3 regions of the Ferrimonas balearica DSM 9799 genome follow, and region 3 is predicted to be linked to each of the others. Evidence: predicted binding sites of a transcription regulator. Region 3 holds the regulator's gene; each other region holds the start of a gene.
The links. The regulator MetJ, encoded in region 3, represses methionine synthesis genes. The targets are predictions, from matches to a motif close to TAGACGTCTAGACGTCTA.

Region 1: the regulator MetJ is predicted to act here: its motif matches at 1,983-2,000, upstream of metH (methionine synthase).
Region 2: the regulator MetJ is predicted to act here: its motif matches at 2,678-2,695, upstream of metA (homoserine O-acetyltransferase MetA).

Annotation. Positions count from the first base shown of each region.
Region 1 covers NC_014541.1:3,393,472-3,397,638, forward strand. Annotated here, with positions in the region: gene FBAL_RS15490 (multiheme c-type cytochrome) at 1-217, opposite strand, end outside; gene FBAL_RS15495 (alpha/beta hydrolase) at 375-1,862, opposite strand; gene metH (methionine synthase) at 2,045-4,167, shown strand, end outside.
Region 2 covers NC_014541.1:1,111,735-1,115,901, reverse strand. Annotated here, with positions in the region: gene FBAL_RS05245 (TonB-dependent receptor plug domain-containing protein) at 1-1,158, shown strand, start outside; gene FBAL_RS05240 (hypothetical protein) at 1,311-1,706, shown strand; gene metA (homoserine O-acetyltransferase MetA) at 1,708-2,643, opposite strand; gene FBAL_RS05230 (SDR family NAD(P)-dependent oxidoreductase) at 2,795-3,523, shown strand; gene ompW (outer membrane protein OmpW) at 3,593-4,167, opposite strand, start outside.
Region 3 covers NC_014541.1:3,971,279-3,975,445, reverse strand. Annotated here, with positions in the region: gene FBAL_RS17975 (GNAT family N-acetyltransferase) at 1-285, shown strand, start outside; gene FBAL_RS17970 (sulfite exporter TauE/SafE family protein) at 1,119-1,853, opposite strand; gene metJ (met regulon transcriptional regulator MetJ) at 1,920-2,240, opposite strand; gene metB (cystathionine gamma-synthase) at 2,425-3,570, shown strand; gene metL (bifunctional aspartate kinase/homoserine dehydrogenase II) at 3,593-4,167, shown strand, end outside.

The DNA of each region.
Region 1 (4,167 bases), 580 kb from region 3:
TGGGGTTGGCCCACATACCGTTGTGCGCGGTGGTCTGGTCGGTGGCGGTGGGGTTGCCCTGGTGGCAGTCGGTGCAGCTGAGGAAGTCCATTCCGGGAATGTCGGAGAACTGTTCGATGCCCTGGTGGCAGCTCAGGCAGCCTTTGTCAGAGTCCCAATCCGCCTGAACTGGCAGCGCCAGGCCAAACAACAATATCCATATGTGGCGGTATTTCATGATTATCCCTGCGAGGTTGCGGAAGGGAAACGCCCTTCCAATCCCCTACAGGTTCACAGCAACAACTGATTAACACCTTGATCAAGGTCAGTTACTGGCCAAAAGGTAAGCGCCATCCATAACGTCGGCGCAATTCGATGACGGACATCATAAAACGCTACTTTTCCGGCATTTCCGTGAAAGATTTCTCCGGGCTGTCATTTGTTACCACCTTGCTAACCCACTCATCCATCCGCTCAATCAGATAGGGGTAGAAGGGGTTCCATTTCTGACGCAGCAGTTCGTCGGAGGGGATCGCCAGCATCCCCCGTTCGCCCCGCACGGCGCGGCCCCCCAGGTGGATATGGCGCCGCTCCCGGTCGCGGTGTGGGCCCAGCAGGGGGTCGGCTTCCGGGATGGTCAGCGCCACGTGGGAGAGGGAGTGCACTTCACGGGGCCAGGCAATCCCCAGCGGCATCGCCTCGCCACTCTGGATCTCCCGTGCCTGCACCTCCGGTTGCCCCGGCCCGATGTTCTCCACAATGGTGGTTCTGAAGCGGGTCTGGCTGGCATCCAGAAACAGGGTGTAGTCCTCAATGGGGTCCTGAGTCAGCAGGCGGAAATCCAGCCAGGTGCGGTTGATGTCAAACAGCACCAGCTCGTCCTCCGATTTGCCCAAAGTAAGGTACAGGGATTCAAACAGGGCCTGGGTGTCCACCGTCTCATCGATCACTGAGTTGAAGGTCAGGACAGGAGGCATGGTGGCGATCTGCTCCGGCGAAAGCGTGCCAATCAGTGCCTGATTGGCCTGAATCAGTTGATACACCACATCCCCGGCGTTCACCGCAAAAGAGCCGTACTTAAAGGGGTGGTACTCCAGCGCCAGACTCTCCCAGGCCAGTTTCTCCAGCCCCAGCCATTGGCCAATCCGGTTCTGCCACCAGGCCCCCTGAGCGATAGGAGCCAGCCCCATCGCCGGTGAGAGGAACACCATGGCATCGAACTGAGGCGCCTGTCCCTCCGCCAGCCTGGAGAGGGTGTGGTTCAGCCCCAGTGCCGCCCCGGTGGAGAAGCCCACCAACAACAACGGTTTATCCCCCACCTGCTGCGCCAGGTAATCCGATGCCAGCCGGGTGGCCGATTTCAGGTCCTGCCACTCCAGCGTGGTCAGCATGGAGGGCACGGTGCCGTGGCCGGGCAGGCGCAGCCCCACCACGTGAGCGCGGTCGGCAAAGTGTCGGGCCAGCGGGGCCATATAGTAGGGGGAGTCGGACATGCCGTGGATCAGCAGCACCCCGAATTCGGCATCGGGATTGGGCCACTCAAAGCTGCGGTTCCAGTTGCGGGGCCACAGAGCTGGGTCGGACAAGCTGTTGTGGAAATAGCGGTTAAAGGGCTCCAGCGGCAGGCCATCGGTGCGGCGATAGACCCGCTGCTCCAGCTCACTGAACAGCCTCTCCTCCCGCTGCAGGTAGTCGCTGAAGGTGGCGTCACCATTATCGGCGCGGTACTCCTGCTTAAGCACGGTGGTGTGCCACAGCGCCAGGTCCGGCTTGCTGTTGAGCCAGAACACGCCCAGCGCCAACGCGGCCACCACGGTGCCCAGACTGCCGTAGAACACCGCCAGCCCCAGATGTTTACTGACACCAATGACCTTTCTGCGCACCCGCTTCCCCGCCCTGAATCTTCCTGTGAATTCGCAGTTTAGCCTGAGCCGTACTCACCATTAAGGGTTTTTATGGTGGCCGGATCTGACACTGGCGTTTGCCCGGCAGCTCTGTTTAAATAGACGTCTATACGGATAAAAGGCCAAATCGTAGGGCCAGCAGCAAGTAAGGAAGTGGCGGTATGTCAGATCAGCACGCACTCGAACAGCAATTAGCGCAACGTATCCTGATCCTGGATGGCGCCATGGGCACCATGATCCAGGGTTATAAGCTGGACGAGGACGACTACCGTGGTGAACGCTTTGCCGACTGGCCGAGCCCCCTTAAGGGCAATAACGACCTGCTGTCGCTGACCCAGCCCGACATCATCCGCGCCATCCACACCGCCTACCTGGAGGCCGGTGCCGACATCATCGAAACCAACACCTTCAACAGCACCACCATCGCCATGGCAGATTACGACATGCAGTCGCTGTCGAAGGAGATCAATTTCGAGTCGGCCAGACTGGCCCGCGCCGCCGCCGATGACGTGGCGGCCAAAACCGGCATCCCCCGTTATGTGGCCGGGGTGCTGGGGCCGACCAACCGCACCTGTTCCATCTCGCCGGATGTGAACGACCCGGGCTTCCGCAATGTCCACTTTGATGACTTGGTAGCGGCCTACACCGAATCCACCGAGGCGCTGCTGGATGGCGGCGCCGACCTGATTCTGGTGGAGACAGTGTTCGACACCCTCAACGCCAAGGCCGCCCTGTTCGCCATCGACAGCGTGTTTGAGGCCCGGGGCCAGCGCTGGCCGGTGATGATCTCCGGCACCATTACCGACGCCTCCGGCCGCACCCTGACCGGCCAGACCACCGAGGCGTTCTACAACTCCCTGCGCCACATCAAGCCCATCGCCATCGGCCTCAACTGCGCCCTCGGGCCGAAAGAGCTGGTGCCCTACATCAGTGAGCTGAACCGCATCAGCGAGTGCGCGGTTTCCGCCCACCCCAATGCCGGCCTGCCCAACGAGATGGGCGGCTACGATGAAACCCCGGCCCAGATGGCGGCCATCATCGGCCAGTGGGCGGCGGACGGCTGGCTCAATATCGTCGGCGGCTGCTGCGGCACCACCCCGGAGCACATCCGCGCCATCGCCGAGGCGGTGCGCCCCCATGCGCCGCGCACCCCGCCGGCCCACCTGCTCAGCAACGACAACGTCTCCACCCGCCTGTCCGGACTGGAGCCGTGCAACTTCGACGCCGACGCGCTGTTTATCAACGTGGGTGAGCGCACCAACGTCACCGGTTCCGCCCGCTTTCTCCGCCTGATTAAGGAGAACGATTACGAAACCGCGCTCGAGGTGGCCCGCCAGCAGGTGGAGAACGGCGCCCAGATCATCGACATCAATATGGATGAGGGGATGCTGGACGCCGAGGCGGCGATGGTGAAGTTCCTAAATCTGATCGCCTCTGAGCCGGAGATCAGCAAGGTGCCGATCATGATCGACTCCTCCAAGTGGGAGGTGATCGAAGCAGGCCTGAAGTGCATCCAGGGCAAGGGGGTGGTGAACTCCATCTCCCTCAAGGAGGGCGAAGCCGCCTTCCTGCATCAGGCCAAGCTGATCCGCCGCTACGGCGCCGCTGCCGTGGTGATGGCCTTTGATGAAACCGGCCAGGCCGACACCTACCAGCGCAAGGTGGAGATCTGCACCCGCGCCTATCAGGTGCTGACCGAGAAAGCCGGATTCGCGCCGGAAGACATCATCTTCGACCCCAACATCTTCGCCATCGCCACCGGCATCGAAGAGCACGACAACTACGCGGTGGACTTTATCGAGGCGTGCCGCACCATCCGCGACACCCTGCCCCACGCCCGCCTCTCCGGCGGCGTCTCCAACGTGTCGTTCTCGTTCCGGGGCAACAACCCGGTGCGGGAAGCGATCCACGCGGTGTTCCTCTATCACGCCATCCGCAACGGCCTCTCCATGGGCATCGTCAACGCCGGTCAGCTCGCCATCTACGATGACATCCCCAAGCCGCTGTTGGAGCGGGTGGAGGACGTGGTGCTGAACCGCCGCAGCGACGGCACCGAGCGGCTGCTGGAGATCGCCGAAGAGTACCGGGGCGATGGCCAGCAGGCGGAAGACCCCAAGGACGCCGAATGGCGCAGCTGGCCGGTCAACAAGCGGCTGGAGCACGCGCTGGTGAAGGGGATTACCGAATTTATCGACGAGGACACCGAGGCCGCGCGCCAGGCGGCCACCCGCCCGCTGGACGTGATTGAAGGGCCGTTGATGGACGGCATGAACGTGGTGGGTGA
Region 2 (4,167 bases), 1.4 Mb from region 3:
GGCGGCGAATACCGCAAAGAAACCTTTGAGATCTACGCCGGCGACCCGGCCTCATGGACCATCGGCCCTCTGGCCTCTCAGGGGTTCAGTATCGGTTCCAACGGCTTCCCGGGCTTTCAGCCCCGCGACCAGGGCTCCCACAGCCGGGAAAACATCGCCCTCTACACCGATATTGAGAAAAGCGTTGACGACACTCTGCTTCTCGCCGCCGCGCTGCGCTACGAGGACTACCAGAGCTTTGGTGACACCATCAATGGCAAACTCTCCGCACTGTGGGATCTGTCCGAACGCTTCAAGCTGCGGGGCAGCGTCAATACCGGTTTCCGGGCACCCACCGTTGGCCAGGAAAATGTCCGTAACGTGACCACCCAATTCTCCGCCACCGGCCTGCAGGACCAGGCCACCCTGCCGCCGACCAACCCCATCGCAATGCAGAAAGGGGGCAAGCCGCTGGAACCTGAGGAGTCCTTCAGTTACACCCTCGGCGCCGTTGCCACCCTGGGTGACCTGTACGTTACCTTCGATTACTACCATATCGAGGTGCAGGACCGAATCAGTCAGACCTCACCGTTGACGCTGACGGACGATGAGATCCAGGCACTGCTCAATCAGGGTATTCTGGACGCCAGCAGCTTCAGCAGCGTGCGTTACTTTACCAATGACTTCGATACCACCACTCAGGGGGTCGACCTGGTGGCGAACTACCGCCTGAGCAGCGGTTGGGGCGACACCAGCTTTGCCCTGGCCTACAACTGGAACCAAACCGAAGTCACCGACTTCAACCCGGCCAACATCAGTGACACCAAAGTGCGACTGCTGGAGCAAAACCTGCCGCGCCACAAAGGCAACCTGTCCGCCAACCACCGCATCGGCGACTATGATGGCCTGCTCAGGCTCAACTACTTTGGCGAATACTTTGAGGACCACCTGGATTCCGAGATCTTCCCCATTGAGGGTGAGGCCGCCTGGACCGTGGATGCCGAGCTTCGTTACCACATGGCAGATGGCGTGTCGGCTGCCATCGGTGCCCAGAACCTGTTGGATCAACGTGCTGATGAGCATCCCTGGCAGGGCATTGCGGGGGCTCGCTATCCCGCCACCGCACCGGTTGGCATTAACGGCGGATTCTATTACCTGAGATTGAGTTACGACTTCTGAGTGATCATCCCCCTCCCCCCCCAAAAAGTGCGGCCCAGGCCGCGCTTTTTTTGTTCACCATGATCTGCGTTAAGTAACCCAACGAGTTGAGTTGAATGGGAAAATTCCCCTTGGTACAACGGCATGGCATACGCACTTTTGGGGAGACGACGATGCTGTTCTGGCGCGTAATGATTGCCATGGTGGCGGCCCTGATGGGCACCCAACTGCTGACCTGGCTGTTTACCGGAGGGCTGACCATGCTGCAGTGGCTGGTGGTCTGGTGCGGTGGTTTGCTGCTGCTGCCCGCTTTTGGCTTTGCCTACCACTATCCCATTGTGCCGCGCTGGTTTGCCATCGCCTGCGCCAGCCTGCTGTTTGTGACCTGTCAGTTCACCCTGGTGATGGGCTTTATGGTGTGGCTCGACCAACCGGACCCGATGCACCTGTTCCCGCTGCTGATGCACTTCGTGGTGGTGCTGATCCTGATGTATCCGGTGTGGCAGTACGCCTTCGCCGACAAACGCTTCTGGCACCTGCCCCAGGGCGCCACAAAGATGCCGTTCTGAGTCACTCCCAGGGGGTCATGCCCGCCATGTCGTTCAGATCGAACGGGGTCTGCTGGTAGACGTAGTAGTTGAGCCAATTACTGAACAGCAAGGCCCCGTGAGCGTGCCAACTGGCCCGGGGCGGCCGGGTGGGGTCATCCTCGGGATAGTAGTGGTTCGGCACCTGCGGCGTCAGCCCGGCGGCCAGGTCACGGCGGTATTCATCCTGCAAGGTAGTGCGGGTGTATTCAGGATGGCCGGTCACAAACAGATTGCGGTTGTTCTGATCCACCACCAGATAGGCGCCCGCCACATCGGATTCCGCCAGCACCTTCAGGTCGCCATGGGCCTTGAGCTGGTCCAGCGACACCTGGGCATAACGGGAGTGCGGTACCCAGAACTCATCATCAAAGCCCCGCAGCAGCGGCACATGCTCATGCACCCGACGGTGCTGGAACACCCCGGAGATCTTCTCCTCCCGCAGGTAACGCTTGATGCCGTAGAGATGGTAGAACGCCGCGTGAGCCGCCCAGCACAGGAACAACACCGAGGTGGCGTGCTGCTGTGACCAGTCGATGATGGCGCGGATCTCATCCCAATAGGCCACCTCTTCAAACTCCAGATCACCCAGAGGCGCACCGGTGATGATCAGCCCATCGTAGTTGTTGCCACGCACCTGTTCGAAGTCACGATAAAACGCGTTCATATGGTCACAGGGGGTGTGCTTTGAGGGACGGTTGTGGATACGCAGCAGCTCCACATCCACCTGCAGGGGGCTGTTGCCCAGTAACCGTAACAGCTGGGTTTCGGTTTCAATCTTATTGGGCATCAGATTAAGGATAAGCAGCTTCAGGGGCCGGATGTTCTGGGCCTCAGCCCGGGTTTCAGACATCACAAAGATGTTCTCGCCCCGCAGTATTGCGGACGCGGGCAGACTGTCAGGCACCTTGACCGGCATATCGCTTCTCCTTAAGTAACTCGACCGTTATAACAGGACATCTGGACGTCCACAAGTCCGGACAGCTTTTGTGAAAGTGTCGGTTATGACCTTGTGAGGCCCCTTCAGCCTCTCTAGAATCGGCCCATACCCCGCAAGAGTTTCCATTTTTATGAGTCAATTAAGTGCCATCCTGATCGGCGCAAACTCCGGCCTCTCCCAGGCCCTGGCGCTGGAACTGGCCAAAGACAACGTGCGCCTCGGCCTGATGGCCGCGGATACCGACGCGCTGGCCCCATTGGCTGAAAAGCTGGGCCCGCAGACCGAGATGGTGGCCATCGACATCCAGAACCCGGAAGCCTGTCGGGAGGCGTTCGAGGCCCTGTGGCAGAAGCTGGACGGCGCCGCCCTGGTGGTGATCAACACCGCCGCCGGTGGCCTGGACCTGGACCTGCCCTGGGCACTGGACAAAACCGTCATCGACATCAACGTCACCGGCTTTACCGCCCTGGCCAACGCCGCCTTTGCCCGCATGGTGGAGCAAAAGTATGGCCAACTGGCAGCCCTGACCTCCATCGCCGGTGAGCGCGGTGGTCCGCAGGTGGCCTTCCACGCCTCCAAAGCGTTCCAGCAGAACTACCTGCAGGGCCTGCGCCTGCATGCCCAGCGCCTGAAGCTGCCGGTTACCATCACCGACCTGCGCATGGGCTACCTCGACAAGATGCAGGGCCGCGGCAGCAAGCTGTGGAGCGCGCCGCTGCCGGTGATCGCCCAGCAGTGCGTCAAAGCAATGAAAAAAGCCAAACACACTGTGTACGTTACCCGCCGCTGGCGCGTAATCAGCTGGCTGACTGCGCTGTTGCCGGAGTACATCTACAACAAGCGCAAATACAAGGGCTGAGGCCCGCACAGCAAAAAGCCACCCAAGCGGGTGGCTTTTTTGCGTCTGTCTTTGTGACCGGGTTTCGCTTTAGAAGGTGTAACCCACGGAAAGCATGTAAACCCAGGGGTCGATGTCGGTCTTAATGGATACCCGGTCTTCGCCCAGATTGAAGTTCACGTCGGTGCCGATATCGATATACCAAACGGACGCGTTCACCAGCCAGTTGTCGTTAAATTTGTAATCGATGCCCACCTGGCCCGCCAGGCCAAAGGAGGTGTCCACGTCCAGATCGCTCAGTGCGCCGTCGAGGTCATTGGTGAACTTCTCGTCGAAGAAAACGGTCATGTTCACACCGGCACCGATATAGGGACGCAGGTTACCGGAACCGAAGTAGTACTGGGCCATCAGGGTCGGCGGCAGGTGCTTCAGCTTAGCCAGATCGTTGACACCAGCTTCCGGCAGGGTCACTTCGTGGCTGAATGGGGTAGCGGCCAGCAGTTCCACACCAAAGTTGTTAGTCACCATGTAGGTGAAGTTCAGGCCCAGCTGAGTGTTGTCATCAACCGCAAACTCACCAAAAGTGGCTACTTGCCCTGAGCTTTCATTCGGCGCTACGGTGGCAGCACCAACACGAACGATAAAATCGCCCGCTTCGTGAGAAA
Region 3 (4,167 bases):
TGGCTGGCGTTGTGCGATGGGGAAGCCGCGGGATTTGCCGTGGCCGACGGGCAGGACGCGTCAATCTGGGCGCTGTTTATCGACCCCCGATTTGAGGGGAAAGGATTGGGCAAAGCGTTACTGGACCGGGCCGTGGACTGGCTGTTTGCCAACGGCGCCCGGGTGATCACCCTCTCCACCGACACCAACACCCGCGCCGAAGGGTTTTATCAGGCCCAGGGCTGGCAACCCGGCGCCATCGACGTGCGCGGCGAGCGCCACTTCACCCTGTCCGCACCGGAATAACCGGTTACTCCGAGCAACCGTGGGCTGAAAGCCCACGCTACCAAAGCGAATCGGCCCGTCGAAGGCCACCGTAGCGTGGGCCTGTGGCCCACGGCACCCAATTGGATAGGGCCCCGGAAGGCCACCGTAGCGTGGGCCTGTGGCCCACGGCACCTAATTGGACAGGGCCCCGGAAGGTCACCGTAGCGTGGGCCTGTGGCCCACGGAACCCAATTGGATAGGGCCTCGGAAGGTCACCGTAGCGTGGGCCTGTGGCCCACGGAACCCAATTGGACAGGGCCCCGGAAGGTCACCGTAGCGTGGGCCTGTGGCCCACGGCACCTAATTGGACAGGGCCCCGGAAGGTCACCGTAGCGTGGGCCTGTGGCCCACGGAACCCAATTGGATAGGGCCCCGGAAGGTCACCGTAGCGTGGGCCTGTGGCCCACGGAACCCAACCGGATAGGGCCCCGAAGCTCACCGTAGCGTGGGCCTGTGGTCCACGGCACCCAATTGGATAGGGCCCCGGAAGGTCACCGTAGCGTGGGCCTGTGGCCCACGGCACCCAATTGGATAGGGCCCCGGAAGGCCACCGTAGCGTGGGCCTGTGGCCCACGGCACCTAATTGGACAGGGCCCCGGAAGGTCACCGTAGCGTGGGCCTGTGGCCCACGGAACCTAATTGGATAGGGCCCCGGAAGGTCACCGTAGCGTGGGCCTGTGGCCCACGGAACCCAATTGGATAGGGCCTCGGAAGGTCACCGTAGCGTGGGCCTGTGGCCCACAGCACCCAACCTGATAGGGCCACCGTTATGGCCTCGGAAACGGCGTTATTCGGGGCTCAAACCTCAAGCCTCAAACCTCGGGCCACAGGGCGATGGCGGAGCGCAGCACCAGCAAAGTACCAGCCAGAGCGCAGATCACCAGCGTCGCCGCTTTCAGCCGCTCCGGCTCCACCCGGTTGGCCAGCTTGTCGCCGATGGCAAAGCCCAGCGCGGTGGCAGGCAGCAGCCAGAATCCCCGCAAAAGGTCATCCCACCCCAACTCACCGGCCAGCGCCAGCAGGGTCAGGGCGATGATGCAGCCAAACAGGAAGAAACTGGAGAGGGTCTGGCGCATCTGCGCGGCACTTCGATGGTGGTTGAGCAGCAGCGCCATCGGCGGCCCGCCAATGGCGGAGATGGAGGAGAACACCCCGGACAGGGTGCCCGCCCAGAACAGGTTGGCTTTGGTAAACGCCACCGAGTATTTGCGCACGGTCAGGGCGACGGCCACCAGCACAATCAGGCCGATGCCCAGCCCCAGCCACTCAGCCGAGGCCACCACCAGCAGGTAGGTGCCGATGATGCCACCGGGAATGCGGCCCAGCAGGGCCGGAGCCAGCACCCCAATGTCCAGCGGGGCGCGGATGCGCCACATGGTGAGAATGGAGAGGGCCATTCCCATCAGGATAATGGGCGCAGGCACCCAGGCGGGGTCAATCATGTACAGGATGGGGGTGACCACCACGGCCAGGCCAAATCCGATGGCGCCCTGAACGGCAGCACCCACGGTCACCACAGCCAAAACCCAAAGCAGGCTGAGATCCAACAGCGGCCTCGACAGTCTTTTGGTTAGAACAAGAAAAAAGCCTGCGATGCGCAGGCTTCTTCAGGATTAATCGTCCAGGTTTTCCCAGTCGATGCCCAGCGCTTCCATCATGCGACGGGCTTCCGCCGGGACGCCGTCAGGCTTGTCCTTGCGCAGGTCGTCGTCCTGCGGCAGCGGCTGGCCGGTGTAGGCGTGCAGAAACGCTTCACACAGCAGCTCGCTGTTGGTGGCGTGGCGCAGGTTGCCGATCTGACGACGGGTACGTTCGTCAGTCAGAATTTTGAGCACTTTCAGCGGGATGGAAACGGTGATCTTTTTGACCTGCTCGTTTTTCTTACCATGCTCCGCATAGGGGCTGATGTAGTCCCCATTCCACTCGACACTCATCGATGCACCTTTAAGTCGTGATTACGGTTGCAAATTTTAACCACACCATCTGTAGAGTCAAATTGTTGCCATCTCGACCCATATACGTTTAGACGTCCAAACGTCTTGACGCCCGGGCGTATGATGGTTAGCTTAATACGCTCACCCCCTAAAATTGCTTTGCGTCAGACTGGAGGATGCACCAATGAGCCAGCACCAATTTGCCACTATCGCCGCCCGGGAAGGCATTGATACCGACACGCAACATGGCGCTGTGGTGCCTCCGATCTACCTCTCCACCAACTACACCTTCGAAGACTTCGGCCAGCCGCGCCAATACGATTACGCCCGCAGTGGCAACCCCACCCGCTCCGCCCTGGCCGACGCCCTCGCCAAGCTGGAAGGCGGCGCCGGTGCGGTGGTGACGGCCACCGGCATGGCCGCGGTAACGCTGGCGACCTCACTGCTGGGCCCGGAAGACCTGCTGGTGGTGCCGCACGACTGCTACGGCGGCAGCTACCGCCTGTTCACCTCTCAGGCCAACAAGGGCGCGTTTAAGCTGGCGGTGGTGGATCAGGGCGACGACGCCGCTCTGGCCGAAGCGCTGGCTCAGAACCCGAAAATGGTGTGGCTGGAAACCCCGTCCAACCCGCTGCTGCGCGTGGTCGACGTAGCGGGCATCGCCGAACAGGCCAAAGCCGCTGGCGCGCTGGTGGTGGCCGACAACACCTTCCTGTCGCCGGTGCTGCAGCAGCCGCTGAGCCTCGGCGCCGACATCGTGATCCACTCCACCACCAAATACATCAACGGCCACTCTGACGTGGTGGCCGGTGCGGTGATCGCCAAAACCCCGGAGCTGGCGGAGCAGCTGGCCTGGTGGGGCAACTGCCTTGGCATCACCGGCGCGCCGTTTGACGCTTGGCTGACCCTGCGCGGCCTGCGCACCCTGCCGCTGCGTATCCAGCAGCACCAGGCCAATGCCGAAGCCGTGGTGGCGCTGCTGGCGGACCACCCGGCGGTGGCCAAAGTGCACTACCCGGGCCTGACCAGCCACCCCCAGCATGAACTGGCCAAGCGCCAGCAGGCGGGCTTTGGCGCCATGCTCAGCTTTGAGCTGAAGGGCGGCGAAGCGGAAGTGCGCGCCTTCCTGTCACGCCTGACCCTGTTCTCCCTGGCCGAAAGCCTCGGCGGCGTTGAGAGCCTGGTGGCCCACCCGGCCACCATGACCCACGCCGCGATGGACCCGGAAGCCCGCCGCGTGGCCGGCATCTCCGACACCCTGATCCGCCTCTCCGTGGGCATCGAAGACCCCCGTGATCTGGTCGCAGACCTGACCCAGGCCCTGGGCTGAACGGACAGAGGAGAGCAGTACCATGGCGCGCAGTCACCTGCATAAATTTGGCGGTTCCTCCCTGGCGGATGCGGATTGTTACCGCCGGGTGGTTCATATCCTGCTGACCCAGGGCCAGGCCGACGACCTGGTGGTGGTGTCCGCCGCAGGCAAAACCACCAACGCCCTGATCGCCCTGATTGAACAGGCGAGCCGGGGCGAGGACACCGCCGCAGCGCTGACTGCGCTGCAGGATTTTCAGCGTCAGCTGATCAGCCAGCTGCTGATCGGCGACGAAGCCCAGTCCCAGCAAGCCCAGCTCAATGCCGACTTTGTGCGTCTGGCGGGCTGGCTCAAGGAACCCCAACAACAGCGCAACGTGATTCAGTCGCTGGGGGAGTGTTGGTCTGCCCGCCTGCTGGCGGCGGCCCTGCGCCAACTGGGCGTGGCGGCAGCCAGCCTTGATGCCCGTGATTTCCTCACCGTGGCACCGGGCCTGACCCCGCAACCGATTGAGCAATACAGCCGTGACCTGCTGGAGCAGCGTCTGGTGGCCCAGCCCCACACCCGGCTGGTGATCACCGGCTACATCGCTGCCGATGAGCAGGGCGATACCGT